3 regions of the Ruegeria sp. E1 genome follow, and region 2 is predicted to be linked to each of the others. Evidence: riboswitches for the same ligand, from Rfam matches in the RefSeq annotation. Region 2 holds a riboswitch; each other region holds the start of a gene.
The links. A riboswitch is a leader RNA that binds a small molecule or an ion and turns the genes downstream of it on or off. The one in region 2 is predicted to bind cobalamin.
Positions count from the first base shown of each region.

Region 1 (5,594 bases), on a different contig from region 2:
CAACGCGCTCGCCCGAGGTCGGAACGCCTCCTCCCGGACCGCCATTTGGCGGTGGGGGCGGCGTGTCCTGCAAGCGTTTGATCAGTTCTTCCGGGCTGGGCAAGTCGGCCACATGGGTCAGGCGGATCACTGCCATCTCGGCCGCCATCATGGCGTTGGGCGCGGCCGAAACCTCTTCAAGTGCCTTCAGCAGCATTTGCCACATTCGGGTCAGGACTCGCATTGGCAGGGCTTCGGCCATTTGCTGGCCGCGCGCGCGTTCATCGGGCGAAACCGTGGGGTCTTCGGCGGCGTCCGGGGTGATCTTGACGACCGAGACCCAGTGGGTGATTTCGGCCAGATCGCGCAGCACCGCCAGAGGGTCCGCACCCTCGGCATATTGACTGCCCAATTCCGTTAGCGCGCCCGCAGCGTCGCCGCGCAGGATCATGTCCATCAGGTCCAGAACGCGGCCCCGGTCCGCGAGCCCCAGCATCGCACGAACCTGATCGGCGTTGGTTTCTCCCGCGCCATGGGAAATTGCCTGATCCAGCAGCGACGTCGCATCGCGGGCCGAGCCTTCGGCGGCGCGGGTGATTAGCGCCAGCGCGTCTTCGGCGATCTGCGCGTTTTCCGCAGCCGCGATCCGGCCAAGCAGGCCAATCATGTCCTCAGGCTCGATCCGGCGCAGATCAAAGCGCTGGCATCGGGACAGAACCGTGACCGGAACTTTGCGAATTTCGGTGGTCGCAAAGATGAATTTCACATGCTCGGGCGGTTCCTCAAGCGTCTTGAGCAGCGCATTGAATGCGCTGGTCGACAGCATGTGGACCTCGTCGATGATGTAGATCTTGTAGCGTGCGCTGGCGGCGCGGTAACGGACGCTGTCGATGATCTCGCGGATATCGTTCACGCCGGTTCGGCTGGCGGCGTCCATCTCCATTACATCGACATGGCGGCCTTCCATGATGGCGGTGCAATGTTCGCACTGACCGCAAGGCTCGGTGGTTGGTCCGCCTTTGCCGTCCGGGCCGATGCAGTTCATGCCTTTGGCGATGATCCGGGCGGTTGTCGTTTTCCCGGTCCCGCGGATGCCGGTCATGATGAAGGCCTGCGCGATCCTGTCCGCCTCGAACGCGTTTTTAAGGGTACGCACCATGGCGTCCTGACCCACCAGATCGGCAAAGGTCTCCGGGCGGTATTTGCGGGCGAGAACCTGATAGGCGGGGCTGGGTGTGTCGGTCATGTCTGCTCGGTCGGATTCGTTCAGACCGCAGCGTAGAGGCCCCCGCTGCCCGCGTCCACAGCGGGTCGTCAGGATTTTCGTTTTGGAAACGGGATGGGCACAGCTAAAATGCCTGATTCATAGGCCAGAGCCTGGGCTTTCGCTTTTACGTTTCGGGGGGAACGGCAAGATGTCTCAGATGGTGATCCATGCATTGCAAGTTGGCGGTGGTTCGCTTGCACTAACCTCAATGCCCGGGCGCACGGGTGATTATCAGGGTGATCTGGATATGATCGCGGATTGGCAGCCCGGTCTGGTGATCTCGATGGCGACCGAGATCGAGATGATCATGGATGGCGCACGGGACTTTGGGCGCGATGTACAAAGCCGCGCGAGTCGCTGGGTTCACCTGCCGGTCGATGATTTTGGCGTGCCATCGGCGGAAATCCGCGAACGTTGGACAGCGGTCAGTGCCTCGGCCCGGCAGGCGCTGTCTGGTGGCGGTCGCATCCTTGTGCATTGCAAGGGCGGGTGCGGTCGTTCCGGCATGATCGTGTTGCGCCTGATGGTCGAATGCGGCGAAAGCCCGGATACGGCGCTGACGCGTCTGCGCAATCTGAGGCCCTGCGCCGTCGAGACAGACGGTCAGATGAATTGGGCCACTGCCCCGGCAAGGACACTGGCCGCGATGTAGCGTCAGGCGCTTGCGCGCAGTTCAGCCGTGGCAGACGCCTTTGGGGCCACCGGCAAGACTTGCAACATGGCGCAGGGCGGGGTCGCAAGGCTGCCGGATGGCATCGCGCTTATCTCTGTCCCAAACATCATTTCGGCATAGCTTTCCAGTTGCTCGATTTCTGCTGAAGGCGCGACGCCACAATAAATGTGGGCTTCGTCGCTTTGTGCCCTGAAACGTGCCGTGCATCCGGTGGCGCAGTGGGCCAGCTCAGCGCTGCCCTCGATCTCGAACTCTGGCGAGGTTGCGGCCCCGGCGACCGAGACTGACTGAACCAGCGCACGCGCCACGCGGGCCAGTGCAGGGCAGGTTTTGCCGGTGTGTTGACAGATGGTTGCCGTGAACTGATGCGTTTCGGTCTTCCAGATCATGATGTGCCCTCCGCACATAAGAGCAAGGGCAATGGCGCAGGAAGATCCGCAATCTGCGTTTCAACCCGTCCCGGACACCCCGCCCGAGTTTCGGTTTCAGTTTCTGATGGCAGGTCTCCTGACTTGCGGGTCGCAGCTTTGCCGTCCTTCCCAGCCTTGCGGCCAGTGGTGTTTCGGCATCGCTCTCCGCTTACAGTTGCGGGGGCAGTCGCGGATTTGGCTTGTCCCGGAAGTCCCGGTAGGGCCGCACCGTGTTCCCTTTTCATTCCGGCCCCAGGCGGGGCGCGAAAACCATCGCCCAATCGCTAGCGGGCAATCTCCCTGCGAGTCAAGCAGAATGCGCGATGATTGGCGAACACCTCGGATTTTCATTGTGCGGGTAGACGCGAGGTCATCTTTGTCACGCCTTGACTCAGGCAGCCGAGGCGTATCGTGTGGTTGAAGTGAACCAATCAGTTCAGACGCTGCAAGATCGCTTTCGGAGGGTTGTCATGCTGGATACCCAAGACACGGCTCTGACCGAAGATTTTCTGATCCCGTCCGGTACGGCCAAGTTGTCGGCCCGGTTATACCGCCCGGTTGCCGACCCTGAGACGGTCGTGGTTCTCAACAGCGCCACAGGTGTGCCGCGGGACTATTATCGACACTTTGCGACGTGGCTTGCGGCAGAGCGTGGCATGGCCTGCCTGACCTATGACTACAGTGACTTTGGGCATTCGGCCAACGGACCACTGGCCCGGTCAAAGGTTTCGATGGCCGATTGGGCGCTGATTGATATGCCTGCTGCGCGCGCTGAAATGCGGCGCAGATTCCCGCAGGCGCAGCACTGGACAATCGGGCATTCGGTTGGTGCGATGCTGGGTCCGGTTCAACCGGACGCGGCGATGATCGACCGCATGATCTGTGTCTGTTCCGGTCTCGTTACCCTGACCGATCACCCTTGGCCTTACCGCGCTCTGGCCTGGCTGTTCTGGCACGGGCACGCGCCTTTGATGACGCGGGCTTTGGGATATCTGCCGGGCAAGCTGACGGGCTTTGGAACGGATTTGCCTGCACCGGTCTATTGGCAGTGGCGGCGTTGGTGCACCGCTCCGTTGAACTATGTGCCCGAGATTGGTAGCGGCTTGCCCGAGGCGGGCTGGCCCTCGGACGGTGCGCAGGTGGACCTGTTCACATTTGAGGATGATGAAATGGTTCCCCCGGATGCTGTCTGGCGGCTGGCCGATCTGTACGGTGCAAAAGCGCGGCGACATCTGCTGTCACCGCGCGACTTTGACTTGCCCGAGATTGGTCATATCGGGGCTTTCGCCCGCAAGAACGCAGCCGTCTGGCCCCGATTGATCGCCGCGTAGGTCAAAACCCCTTTCTGGATTTCTTGTCCTGCATCACTGACCGCACCATCTTGCCAAACGCCTTGTCACGCGCGCGTGATTGGGCAACTGTTTCCGAATTGCGCTGATCTTCGCGCCGCAACTTGCGCCATCGTTCCAGCCGTGCTGCGTCCAGCGGTCCTGCCGCGATCGCGGCCTGCACCGCACAGCCCGGTTCGGCCTCGTGCTGGCAATTGGCAAACCGACACTCCCTTGCAAGCTCCGTCAGGTCGGAAAAGACCTCGTCCACACCCTCTTGTGCGTCCAGCAATCGCAAGGCTCGCATACCGGGGGTGTCGATCAGCCAACCGCCGTTCTGCATCCTGCGCAGAGCCCGCGCAGTTGTGGTGTGTCGCCCACGCGCGTCATCCTCGCGAATGCCCGCTGTCGCCTCGTCCTGACCTGTCATGCCATTTGCAAGCGTCGTCTTGCCAACGCCGGACGAGCCGACAAGCGCACCTGTCTGCCCTGTGGGACACCACGTCAAAACCTGCGAAACATCTGCTGGGTCCAACGCATTGATCGCCAGAACCGTCAGAAACGGCGCCAGCTTTTCCGCCTGCGAAACGTAGTCCGCTGCGTCCGCGCAGGTGTCCGCCTTGGTCAGAACAACCACAGGATAGCACCCGGCCTGATGCGCCAGCGCCAGATAGCGCTCCAACCGGGGCAGGTTGAAGTCGGCGTTGCAGGAACTGACGATGAACAGCACATCCACATTCGCAGCGATCAACTGCGATTCGGCACCCGTTCCGGCGGCGCGACGTTGCAGAAGGCTGCGGCGTTCCAACAGGCGCTGGACCCGCTGTTGAGCATCGACCAGCACCCAATCTCCGACCGTGAAATCCCCGGTCGACCGACCCGGTGTCAGCAGAGGGCTTTCACCATCTGTTGAAAGCCCATTCAGACGATCGCGATGAACCGCTGAAATCCGAAACGGAGTGTAAGACGTGTCTGCCGCTGCCTGCGCGGCAAAGTGAGAGGACCATCCAAGGTCCGATAGAGAAAAAACCATTGATCTGCCTGTGTTCAGGTACAGAAAACCACACGAATGGCGTGCGCGCATCCGTTGGTGATGTGTTCAGGCAAATATCGGCGGGTGTTTTAGAACCGAACTGCCCGAAGGGTCACTGCTACAATCATAAAGGCCCTCCTGCGGCTTGGGGTTCAGGCGCGCGAAGGCGCGGGGTTGATAAGTGAGAGGTTGGACATCGACCCAAGCGGGGCTCGTTGTGGCTGCTTCCTTCCGGACCTGACCAGGTTGGCGAGGCGCTCGCCCGCGCCAACCTCTCAACCGTGGATATAGGTGTCCCGCCGCAAAATGGCAACCCGTCAGAGTGTAAGTGCAATTCTTAGAAACCCGTCCTCGTCCAGCCCCCGATCACGGGGGGCGTATTCGGATAACTCGTCTAAGAAACCCCGTGCCTTGGGGCTGGTTTGCAGGATCGCAGTGGCCCCATCCAACGGTGCAAAGGAAAAGGGGCGCGGGGCGTTCTCCAGCGGGTCCGGCGATTGCGGTGTGGCCAGATAATCGCGCAGAACGTCCTGAATGCGCAGCGCGGGCAAGGGCACCAGCTGCGGATGGTTGGCTATTGGAAAATTGCCACCGCCATTTGCGCGATAATTGTTGGTTGCCACGACAAATACCCGATCAGGTGTGATTGGAACCCCGTTTACATTTGCATCCCGAACCCGCGCGCTGTTCGGGCTTATGATCCGCCCGCCGGAATCGAACCGGGCAGGTTGGGACAGATCGAACTGACAGCTCATCCCGTGCAGCAGGTCAAGGTTATGACCGGCGCGCTGCGGGTCGACCAGCAAAGTTGCATCTTTCAGGGACAGCTGATTGAAGACCCCGGCAGACATTTCCAGCCAGTCAAGGATTTGCGCACCCGTGGCCACGACCGCCCGCAGCTCGT
Region 1 covers NZ_JBQFPE010000011.1:47,507-53,100, reverse strand. The annotation lists gene ACR0FG_RS14620 (DNA polymerase III subunit gamma/tau) at 1-1,225, opposite strand, end outside; gene ACR0FG_RS14615 (dual specificity protein phosphatase family protein) at 1,395-1,898, shown strand; gene ACR0FG_RS14610 (hypothetical protein) at 1,901-2,308, opposite strand; cobalamin riboswitch at 2,400-2,619, opposite strand; gene ACR0FG_RS14605 (alpha/beta hydrolase family protein) at 2,800-3,660, shown strand; gene rsgA (ribosome small subunit-dependent GTPase A) at 3,662-4,690, opposite strand; RNA gene ffs (signal recognition particle sRNA small type) at 4,870-4,968, opposite strand; gene ACR0FG_RS14590 (bifunctional 2',3'-cyclic-nucleotide 2'-phosphodiesterase/3'-nucleotidase) at 5,008-5,594, opposite strand, start outside.
Region 1: it holds a riboswitch for cobalamin, as region 2 does, so the genes downstream of both, ACR0FG_RS14610 (hypothetical protein) here and ACR0FG_RS00185 (DUF1636 family protein) in region 2, are expected to answer to the same signal.

Region 2 (5,594 bases):
CGTTCGTGATGAACCCAGCCAAGTTCTTGCATCCGGTCCGCGATGATGTCGGTCCCGTCATCGCAATCATTGGTATAGATCAGGATATCGTCGAACCCGATTGAGCGGTTTTAGGCCACCCAATCGATCATGAAAGGTCCTTCATTCTTCATCGTTGTTACGATGAGAAAGGTTTCATCCGTCATTATTCGCTCTCTTGCCTGTACCACTCGCGGATTATTGGAATGTGTTTAAGATAGGCTCAAGATTTTGTCCAACACAGATGACAAGCCCAGAGTTGCACGCCCCCAAGGATCAGCAACTGTGGGCATCTCTGATTTCATGAAGAAAAGGCTCAGGCAGAAGCCCGGTTCGCGGGAACCACTTCGTAACCGGGTTCTTCGGGCTCATCGTCCTCCATCTCGGGCGGAAAGCCGGGGGCGCGGATGTCCAGCCCGGTCGCATCCTCCAGACGTCTGATAATGTTGGGCGATAATTCCCGGTCGCCATAGCGGGCGATCCCGTCGTCGAATATCTTAATCATCAAAGGGTTCATTTCCAAAGGAACTCCGGCTCGGTCCGCCACATCCTGAAACAGCCCAATATCCTTTTTCACCAGATCCATCGTGAATGAAATATCGCGCGAGCCGTTCAGGATGACCTGACTTTCAGTCTCATGCACAAAAGAAGTGCCCGAGGATATCCTGATCGCCTCATAGGTGGTGTTCAGGTCCATCCCGGCGGCCTTTGCAGTCACCAAGGCCTCGGCGCAGGTGATCAGGTTGGCAGTGGCCAGATAGTTGGTCAGCACCTTCAGCACCGACGCCGAGCCGAGTTCGCCAGTATGCAGGATGCGCCGCCCCATGGTTGTTAGGAAGGGCAGGATACGCTCGAACGTCGCGCGATCGCAGCCCGCGAAAATCGAGATATTTCCCGTTGCGGCCCGGTGGCATCCGCCCGAAACCGGGCAGTCCACCGCAGCCCCGCCCCGCTCGATCACCATCGCGCCAAGGCGTTTGACCTCGGCCTCGTCTGTGGTCGACATTTCCATCCAGATTTTGCCGGGGGCGACCTCTGGCAGCATCTCTTGCATTACCGCGTCCGAGGCAGCGGGGGATGGAAGGCAGGTGATCACCGCTTCGCAATCGCGCATCAGTTGAGCCGGGCTTTCAGCGGCCTTAGCCCCTTTCTTGACAAACGCAGCCACCAGATCGGGGTTCAGATCATGCACGGTCAGATCGATTCCGTTGCGCAGCAGCGATCCCGAGAGCTTGCCCCCCACATTGCCCAGCCCGATAAACCCTACTTTCATGCGCCGCATCCTCCTGTTCGCGTCTTGCGAACCATGCCAGCACGTCGGCCCAACCGGATCATGCCGCCCAGCGACCCGGACAGGTCGCTTTTTACCCGCGTGATCACGGAACGGCGCGTTGTGCTTGACAAGCGGGCTTACCCTGCCGCATGTCCCTTTCGTTGGTGTCTGCGACAGCAGATGAAAAGGGAATGCGTCAGCGGATCATCCGTCAAACGCAGCCGCCCCCGCGACCGTGACCGGAGAGGGTGCCCAAGCCACTGGCGAATGCCGGGAAGGCGGGACACCCGACAGAGGACGCCTCTGACATCCGCAAGCCGGGAGACCTGCCAGCACCCGAAGATGAAACCGGACGGGGTGTTCCGGTGTCGGGTCAATGGACCCGCATGAAACCCCGTCCCCCACGAAGAGGATTTGGGGGGATGAGAGACATGACCGAGACCGCTCCGGTCGAATTGCTGGTTTGCACCACCTGTCGTCGCGGGCTGCCCGTTGAGGACGATACCCAACGCCCCGGCACATTGCTGCACAAGGCGCTGGAACAGGCGCACCTGCCCGACGGAATAACCCTGAAAGCCGTAGAATGCCTGTCGAACTGTGAGGAGGGCTGTTCTATTGTCCTGCGCGGCGGCCCGGATCGCTGGACATTCGTCTATGAGCATCTGAATGAAACCGATCATGTCGACGTGATCGTTGACGGCGCCACCAAGTACCTTGCCACCGAGGATGGTCTGGTCAAATGGCGCGAGCGCCCTGAACATTTCCGCAAAAACTGTGCGGCCCGCATTCCCCCGATTGGAGCCCTGAAATGAGCAATCTCGAAAAACTCCCTGTCACCGTGATCACCGGCTTTCTGGGCTCGGGCAAAACCACTTTGGTGCGTCATCTGATGCAAAACCCGCAGGGCAAGCGTCTGGCCGTTGTGGTCAACGAGTTCGGCGATGTTGGCGTTGATGGCGATATCCTGAAATCCTGCGCCATTCCTGACTGCCCCGCGGAAAACATCATGGAACTGGCGAACGGCTGCATCTGCTGCACCGTTGCCGACGATTTCATACCCACGATTGAGGCCCTGATGGCGCTGGAGCCGCGCCCCGATCACATCCTGATCGAAACCTCCGGCCTCGCCCTGCCCAAACCGCTGCTGAAAGCCTTCGACTGGCCCGATATCCGTTCGAAAATCACCGTCGATGGCGTGATAGCTCTGGCCGATGCCGAAGCCGTCGCCGCCGGTCGTTTCGCGCCCAATGTCGAGGCGGTGGACGCCCAACGCATGGCCGACGATTCCATTGACCACGAAACACCCCTGTCCGAGGTGTTCGAGGATCAGATCTCCTGCGCCGACATCATCCTGCTGACCAAGCCCGATCTGGCCGGTCCCGAAGGCGTCGCCAAAGCACGCGAGATCATCGCCGCCGAAGCCCCGCGTCCCCTGCCCGTAGTTGAGGTCGCCGAGGGAGCCGTGGACGTGCGCGTCGTGCTGGGCCTTGAAGCCGCAGCCGAGGATGACATGGACGCGCGTCCCAGCCATCACGATGGCCACCACGATCACGAGCACGACGATTTTGAAAGCATCATCGTCGAGTTGCCGGAACAGTCTGACCCGCTTGATCTGGTTGCCAAGATCGAACGGCTGGCCAAGGAACTGAACATCCTGCGCGTCAAAGGCTATGCGGCCGTTCGGGGCAAACCAATGCGTCTGCTGGTGCAGGCCGTTGGAGCGCGGGTTCGCCACCAATACGACCGTCCATGGGGGCCCGGCGAAGACCGCCGCTCGCGCCTTGTCGTGATCGCCGAGCATGACGACATCAAAGAGGCCGAAATCCGCGATATCCTTTTGGGCGTGACCGAGGCCGCCGAGTAAGCCATGCACGTCGTCTTCCGCGAAAGCCACGGGCTCGAGGAAACCGAGACCCCGACCGATCTGGGCCAGAGCCCAGCGGATCTGGTGGTGCTGTCATTCTCTGACAGCGACCTCGGAGCTTTCGCGGCAGGCTGGCATCGCGGCGGAGGGCCCGAGGGCCGGATGCCGACCCTACGGCTGGCCAACCTAACGGCGCTGAAACACCCTCTGTCCGTCGACACCTATGTCGAACAGACCTTGGAAGGGGCCAAAGGCATCCTGATTCGTCTGATCGGCGGGGTACCCTACTGGTCCTACGGCTTGCAGCAGGTTCTGACACTGGCACAGGCCAAGGGGATCGCTCTTGCTGTCCTGCCCGCCGACGGGCGCGAAGATACGCGGTTGGATGACTATTCCACCCTGCCCGTCTCGACTCTGCGCCGTTTGGCGCATCTCTGCGATACGGGCGGAGAAGTTGCGGCACAGGCCGCCCTGGCGCAAATGGCGCTGGCGGCGGGACTGTATGCGGGACCTGTGATGGGGGCCAAAACGATCCCCGAATGTGGCGCTTGGTGCCCGGATCGCGGGGTGATCCCGGTAGATGAGGCGTTTTCAAGCGATGCCAAACGCATCCTCGTCACCTTCTACCGTGCCTATCTGACCTCAGCCGACACCGCTCCGGTCGCAGCCCTGATCCGCAGCCTGCGCGCGCGCGGGTTCGAAGCCATGGGCCTGTTCGCGCCGTCTCTCAAAGCACCCGCCGCCGCCGATTGGTTGCGCGACACCATCGTGGCGTTGAACCCGTCGGCCATCATCAACGCCACGTCTTTCTCGGGCAAAGGCGCGTCAGGCACCTCGCCTCTGGACGCAGCCAATGTGCCGGTGTTCCAGGTCGCCCTTGCCACCTCGCGCCGCAAAGCATGGGCCGAGGCGGAACGGGGTCTGTCGCCTGCCGATCTGGCCATGCATGTGGTTCTGCCCGAAGTCGACGGGCGAATTAGCGCAGGCATCGCATCCTTCAAGGAACCGGGCAAACGCGACCCGCATCTGGAATATTCCCGCTTTGCCCACCGGGCCGAGCCCGAACGGATCGAGGCCATCATCGACCGCGTCTCTGGCTGGCTGAACCTGCACGACAAGCCCAAAGCCGATCAGGTGCCCGCGCTTGTCCTGTCTACCTATCCCGGCAAAGACTGGCAGATGGCCCATGCGGTGGGTCTGGACGCGCTGGCCTCGGCCGAGGCGATGCTGTCCGATCTGCAAGGCGAAGGATATGATACAGCGCCCGCCGAACCGATCTCTGAGACACTTTTGGACTCCCGGATTGCATGGCCGCTGGCGGACTACCTGACTGAGCTGTCGGGCCTGCCCGAGCAGTTGCGCACCGACCTGCAAACTGTCTGGGGTGAACCCAAAGATGACCCGACGGTTGCAAATGGGGCCTTCCACTTCGCCGCCCTGCGCCGTGGCAAGGCCCTTGTCGCGCTGCAACCCGAACGCGGCGCGCCCGAGTTGCGCGATGACGACTATCATGACCTCAGCCGGACCCCGCGCCACAGCTATGTCGCGTTTTACCTGTGGTTGCGCAAAGCCCTTGGCGCGGATGCGCTGATCCATATCGGCGCACATGGCACTCTGGAATGGCTGCCGGGCAAGTCGGTCGCCCTGTCCGCCGATTGCTGGCCCGAGGTGCTGATCCGCGATCTGCCGGTGATCTACCCCTTCATTGTAAACGACCCCGGCGAGGCCGCGCAGGCCAAGCGCCGGATCGGGGCCGTCACGCTGGGCCATATCCCGCCCGCCCTGAAGGAAAGCAGCACGCCGGATCGGATGGTGCGTCTGGAATCCCTACTGGACGAATTCTCGAACGCCGATGGCCTTGACCCCAAGCGCCGCGACCGGCTGCAAGAAGACATCCGCAACGAGGCACAGGCCATCGGGCTGGAAAGCGACCTTGGCCTTGATCAGGCCACCTGCACCGCCGAGGCGATCACCCGCATCGACCGCTTTGTCTGTGACATCAAGGAAAGCCAATTCGGCGACGGGCTGCATATCTTTGGCCGCGTCCCCGAAGTGACCGGCAATTTCGACCCCGCGCCCTCGGCCCATGCCGAACGGCAGGGTCTGATCGACGCTCTGGCCGGGAAACGGATCGAGGCTGGTCCATCCGGCTCCCCCTATCGTGGGCGTTCAGATGTGCTGCCGACCGGGCGGAACCTCTACACCACCGACCCGCGATCCGTGCCGACCCGCGCGGCTTATACTCAAGGTGTGAAGCTGGCCGAGGAACTGGTGCGGCGGCATTTGCAGGAGGAAGGCGACTATCCCAAGGGTCTGATTGTTGACCTCTGGGGCTCGGCCACCATGCGCACCGCCGGGGAAGAGTTTGCAATGGCGCTGCACCTGCTAGGAGTCAAACCAGTCTGGGACAAAGGATCCGAGCGGGTTTCAGGCATCGAA
Region 2 covers NZ_JBQFPE010000001.1:36,572-42,165, reverse strand. The annotation lists partial or broken gene ACR0FG_RS00195 (glycosyltransferase family 2 protein) at 1-47, opposite strand, end outside; gene ACR0FG_RS00190 (NAD(P)-dependent oxidoreductase) at 335-1,291, opposite strand; cobalamin riboswitch at 1,437-1,639, shown strand; gene ACR0FG_RS00185 (DUF1636 family protein) at 1,723-2,103, shown strand; gene cobW (cobalamin biosynthesis protein CobW) at 2,100-3,155, shown strand; gene cobN (cobaltochelatase subunit CobN) at 3,159-5,594, shown strand, end outside.

Region 3 (5,594 bases), on a different contig from region 2:
TAAAAGGCGCATCTGCAGGACCGTCCAGCAGGAAGACACGGGGTTTTGCCAGATCCGCGGTTTTTGCCTTAATTGTAGACAACTCGTCTCTCCAACCGGTGACAAGCGCCTCGGCCCTGTCCTCGACCTGCATCACCTGGCCCAGACGCAGAACGTCGTCAAACAGCAGGTCCATGCTGGCCACGGGGCGGTCCTTGTCCAGATGCACGCAGCTTTCAGTAAGGATCATGGTCTTGATGCCAAAGGGCTCGAGCGTGTCGGGGGTTACGTCGCCGCCCGGTTTCATGCCGTAATACCAGCCCGCAAAGAACAGGTCGGGCTCGACCGCCACAAGGTTTTCCACGGTCGGATATTTTGGCGCAAGCTCGGGGATGTCGCCGCGCAGCGTGTCAAACTCGGGGCTGGTTTTGTACCATCCGGTGATACCGGTCAGGCCAACGATCTTGTCCTGCAAGCCCAGTGCAAAGGCCATGTCGGTCATGTTCATGTCGTGCACGACCAGACGCTCGGGGGCGGCATCAAAAACCAGCGGTTCGCCGCAATTGTCGACCGTTATTTCACCGGCGGACGCGCCGCCTGCGATGGCAGTGGCCAATACCACAGACCAGATGAGTTTCATTATCGATTGCTCCTTGGGTCAGGTTGAAACTTTGGTTTTTCGGATGTCCAGCGCCGGGATCACGCGGCCTTCGTGGTGAAAGCACAGGTAATCGACGCCAAACGTGTCACGGACCCGGTCGGGGGTCAGCACCTCGTCAACCGGGCCAAAACCGGTCAGGCGGGTGGATTTCATCAGCGCCACATGGGTGGCAAATTCCGGGATCATGACCAGATCGTGCACGATCATCACAACGGTGATGCCCAGTTCAGCCACCAAGGATAGCATCCGCCCCTTGGCATCCGGGTCCAGATGGTTGGTTGGTTCGTCCAGAAACAGCAGCGAGGGGTCTTGCGCCAGCGCCCGTGCGATATGGGCCCTTTGACGTTCGCCCCCCGACAACACCGCCATCCGCTTGTCGGCCAGCGTGCCAAGGCCCGTCAGGTCCAGAATGCGGTTCAGTTCGGCGGCATGTTCCTCGGTCGAGCGGTCCGCGCGGATTGGAATTTGCCCGAGCGCCACATAGTCGCGCAGCATCAGACGACCGTCCGGCAATTCCTGCTGGCTGACGACTGCAATCATGCGCGCGCGGTCCTGCGCCGAGACCTCCCTGAGCGACCGGCCACCGATCGCAACGTCACCCAGCGCCAGCGCCTCGGCCCCGCAAAGCAGGTTCAGCAGAGTGGTTTTGCCAGCGCCATTCGGGCCCGCTATGGCCAGAATAGAGCCTTCATTCAGGTCAAATGAGATACCCTGCAACAGGACATCCCCGTTCAGGGCATAGTATTCCAGATCTTTGGCGGTCAGAAATGTCATTGCGGCACCTCTGGCGCGATCCGGGGCATACGGGACAGGGTTTTGGTGTACAGCGCGCGTGGCCGATCCGTGGCATTGGTCCATCCGTCGTCGCTGTCGCGATACTGGCGTGCAAATTCCGCTAAAGCTTTCCAGTCTGCCTCGGCAGAGATGTCGCCGAACAGATATTGCGCCTTGCCGACCGCCTGAAACCCAACGGTGGTCGGGCGGTCGCAGCCTGCCATGCAGTCCACACTGCGAACCGCAAAGCCCGCCGGCAATCTGTCGGTCAGCACACCAACGGATTTGCTGCCTTTGCAGGTCGCGCAGATAAGGATGAAGTGATCAGCTGCGTCCGACACTATCCGCTCCGCCATTGGCCCGGCGGGAACAGAAGGTGCCGACAATGTAAACACGCGATTGACGTGCCATCTAGCCTCCTTCCAGGACGCCCCGCCCCGGGTTGGTTGAACATCGGATGGCAGGTCTCCTGACTTGCGGGTCGCTGCTTGGCCAACCTTCCCGGCCCTTGGGACCAGTGGATACTTGACGTCGCTCGCCGCTTACAGTTGCGGGGGCAGTTGCGGACTTGGCCTGTTCCGGGTGTCGCCCGGGGCCGCACCGTATTCCCTTTTCATCCCTTGGGCACACCCGCAGGAACCATCGACAGATTGAGTGCCTGAGAAATTGCGATGCGTCAATACGCAATCAGTTTGAGCCGTTCGGCAATCACGTTTGCGACTACTTCTTCTCAAAATACAAAATGACCTCACCCAGCCGAAACCCAAAGCGCGAAACATAGGCGCGGTTCAGCAGGCGATCATCGGAAAGCAGCCACATCCAATCGTCAAAATTGACCCGCATGGTGCCGTCCTTGATGGGCAGGTCGATCTTGTACTTCCAATTGAATGTGTCGCCACGTTCGATTCCGGTTGCCTCTCCCAGCACTCCGGGGGCGGTGCCGGTCCAACTGTCTTCTCCGGTCTTTGTCAGGGTCCAGATGCGTTGTTCCGTGGCGCCGTCGTCATAAACAAAATCTTCGACCAGGGTCAGAGTCGTTCCATCCCATTTGCCGTCGATCTGGACAATAAAGCGGCGAGGCACGTTGCCAAGCACGTCCTGAAACTGACCGTAAGCCACGGTCTTCCCCTCAAAGAATTCTTCAAGGTTTAGCTGACGATCCGATAGGAAAGCTTTGGGGATTCTTGGCTTGGCACTGCAGGCTGCCAGCACAGCAAGGCCGACAATGGCGGCAGCCACGAAAAAGGCGCGGTGCAGGGTCATTGCAGCGGCCTTGAAACAGCCTCGGCATCATGGCCATTGGCACCGTTCAGATTGGCCGACTTAACCTCGGGTGCCGGGCGCATTGTGGCGATCAGTTCAGCGACTTTCACCCCGAACTTGCGCATCTCGGACCGGTTCATGATCGCGCCGTTTTCTGTCAGGTACATCCAGTCGGTCACGTCCAGCGTATGCCCTCCGGCATCTTCGGGAAGGATGATCCGATAGGTCAGCTTGACCGTAGATCCAGAAATTTCACCCTTTCCTTCGCCAACGATATCGTCGGCAGTGGCAATAAACGTGTTGCCGGTGCCCAGCGTCAGATACCATTTACGGGTCATCTGTTTGCCGTTGGAATAGGTGAAGTATTCGGCCAACGTGCCGGTGTTGCCGTCCCATTCCCCCACCATGCGGGCGACAAAGCTGTTCGACATCTTGCCGTTTGGCCCATAGATCAGACCTTCGGAAAGGATCTCTCCGTTCAGATGCTTCTTGAGCGAGAACGCTGGCCCCGTGCCCGAATAGTCCGTAGGGGATTGCGACCGAAAGCTGAGGAACCTGCCCTTGACGGTCACAAGGGCAAGGATGGCAAGCAGAAAGACAACAAGGAACTTCATTTGGCAGTTACCTCTGTGGGCAGGGTCAGTACCAAACCGAATGCGCCCAGCTTCAGGATGCAGGGCAGAATCGCGTAGCCGAAATTGAGCACCTCAAGTGCCTCAGCGGAATTGGATTGACCGGGTGTAAAGCCGCTGCGTTCAAGCATTGGCAGGGTGAAAAAAGCAGCCAGAGCAAGGCCCAGCTTTCCCGCGAAAGACCAGATCCCGAACGCAGCAGATGCATTCAGGCCAGCGCGCGTCAGGGCGACCGAGAACATGGCGGGCAGTATGACCATATCCGCCCCTAGCGCCGCACCCGAAGCAAGGCAGATCAGGGCAAATCCAACCAGCTCTCCGGCGGGCAGCATGGCCGCGCCGACAAACGCCACGATCGACAGCGGCATTGCTAAGATCAGAGTCTGTTTAGGCCCAATTCGGTTACTGAGCCGCGCCCAGAACGGCACTGTCGCCCCGGCGCTGAGGAAGAAGAGCATGAGCATCGGACCCGCTTTGCCAGGCAATTGCAGGCGGTCTTCAACAAAGAACAGAAACAGGGTCGATGTGATCGCAACGGGCAGGCTGTTGACCAGAGCCAGCGCCAAAAGACGCAGCGCACCAGCCTGACCAAGACCCGCAAAGGACAACCCATCACCTGTGATGGGCGTGCGCCTCCAGATGGGAAACGTCAATGCGATGGTGAGCACGGCCAAGACGCCCAAAAACAAGCCGAACGCAGGGTAGCCTTGCGCCCCGGCCCCCAACGCGACAAACAGCGCAGGCGCACTGGCTGCGATCACAACGCCTGCCAGTTGGCCACCTTCGCGAAAGGCGGCCAATGTCATCAACTCTTTCGGGTCTGGCTGGCGGGCCAGGGTCGCGCTGCGGCCGTACAGCAGGATTGTTCCAAGGCTATAGGCCGAAAACAGCAGGATCAGCACCAAGATCAGAGAGATGACGCTTGCCCCATGTGGCAACGAAAACAGCAGTGGAAACCCGACAGCCAATCCAAGCGAGGCCATTGCGGCAAACAAAAGTTGCCCGCCCGGCCATCGATCAATCGCCAAGCCAATCAACGGATCCTGCACCAGGTCCACCAACCGGATCACAAGTAACACGGTTCCGATAACACCAAGGCTGATACCCAGATTGACCGCTGCAAACCGAGGCAGATGGATATAAAGCGGTATGCCCGCCGCGGCGAGCATGAGCGCGTACAGGCTGACCCGGGGGTAAAGCATCACTGCCCCCGCAGCTTTTGGGTGAAGCTTGCGGATCGGGTGTCATCCCCAAGAAACACCGACATGAAACTGCGTGTGATGCCCGGATAAGACATCGTGCAGGTCTTTTGCCCATTCAGCCAGAATGTCACTCTGTCTGGCCCATTCGAAACCGCCACATAGCGATCGCCTTTGGTGACGGACTTGAAACAGACGCCAAGCTGGTCACGCACTGGCGCAGGACGTCCTATGCGCTGCATTTCCTCCAAAGTAGAGTCTATCAAGGCCTTTTTCTTAATATTGCGCCGATAGGTGAACTGCAGACCAATATCATTGTTCCAGTTCAGCGCCGCACCACCGGGGGTGTAAAGCCGAGCATCGTAGATCGGTAGCCCCAGATAGCGATAAGTCGCTGTGCCACGCAGCTTTGCATCGTTTATCGCGCTCATTTCCGATGGGGCTGCCAAGCCGGTCGGGGCCAGCAGCACAATCGCCAACATCCCCGCAAGGATGCCGCTACTCAGCCGCGACAGGAATGGCCGTGGAGTTGCCAGCAATGCCATTGTCAGCTCCGATCATTTGCGGGGTGCCCTTTAGCCGGTCGACAACATGCATCGCGCTGGCGATCCCGTCTTCGTGAAACCCATGCCGGTTGTATGCCCCGGCGAACCATGTCCGGTTCTGTCCCTGCATCGCGCGAATTTGTCCCTGCGCACGCAGGGCGGCCTGATCAAAAACGGGGTGAGCAAATTCGACCTCGTCATAAATCTTGTCGTCTGGAATGTCCGCACCGGCGTTCAAGGACACGAACATCGGATCGCTATCCGGGATGTTTTGAAGGCGGTTCATCCAATAAGTGACGCCAACATTTCCGGCCTGTGAGCGATAGGTCCAACTGGACCAGCAGGCGCGCCGTCTTGGCATCTGACCGGGGTCGCAATGCAACACGGCCTTGTTGGGTTGATACCGGATCGCCCCAAGCGCCGCTTTTTCCTCACCCGTCGCGCCGTCTCCGAGGATCGCAAGCGATTGATCGGAATGGGTCGCCAGGATGATTTCGTCAAAGCGGTCACTTTGGCCCTGGGCGTGCACGGTGACGCCCAA
Region 3 covers NZ_JBQFPE010000003.1:340,039-345,632, reverse strand. The annotation lists gene ACR0FG_RS05375 (ABC transporter substrate-binding protein) at 1-619, opposite strand, end outside; gene ACR0FG_RS05370 (ABC transporter ATP-binding protein) at 638-1,414, opposite strand; gene ACR0FG_RS05365 (DUF1636 family protein) at 1,411-1,755, opposite strand; cobalamin riboswitch at 1,857-2,073, opposite strand; gene ACR0FG_RS05360 (DUF3833 domain-containing protein) at 2,135-2,677, opposite strand; gene ACR0FG_RS05355 (DUF3833 domain-containing protein) at 2,674-3,291, opposite strand; gene ACR0FG_RS05350 (MFS transporter) at 3,288-4,511, opposite strand; gene ACR0FG_RS05345 (hypothetical protein) at 4,511-5,053, opposite strand; gene ACR0FG_RS05340 (NAD(P)/FAD-dependent oxidoreductase) at 5,007-5,594, opposite strand, start outside.
Region 3: it holds a riboswitch for cobalamin, as region 2 does, so the genes downstream of both, ACR0FG_RS05365 (DUF1636 family protein) here and ACR0FG_RS00185 (DUF1636 family protein) in region 2, are expected to answer to the same signal.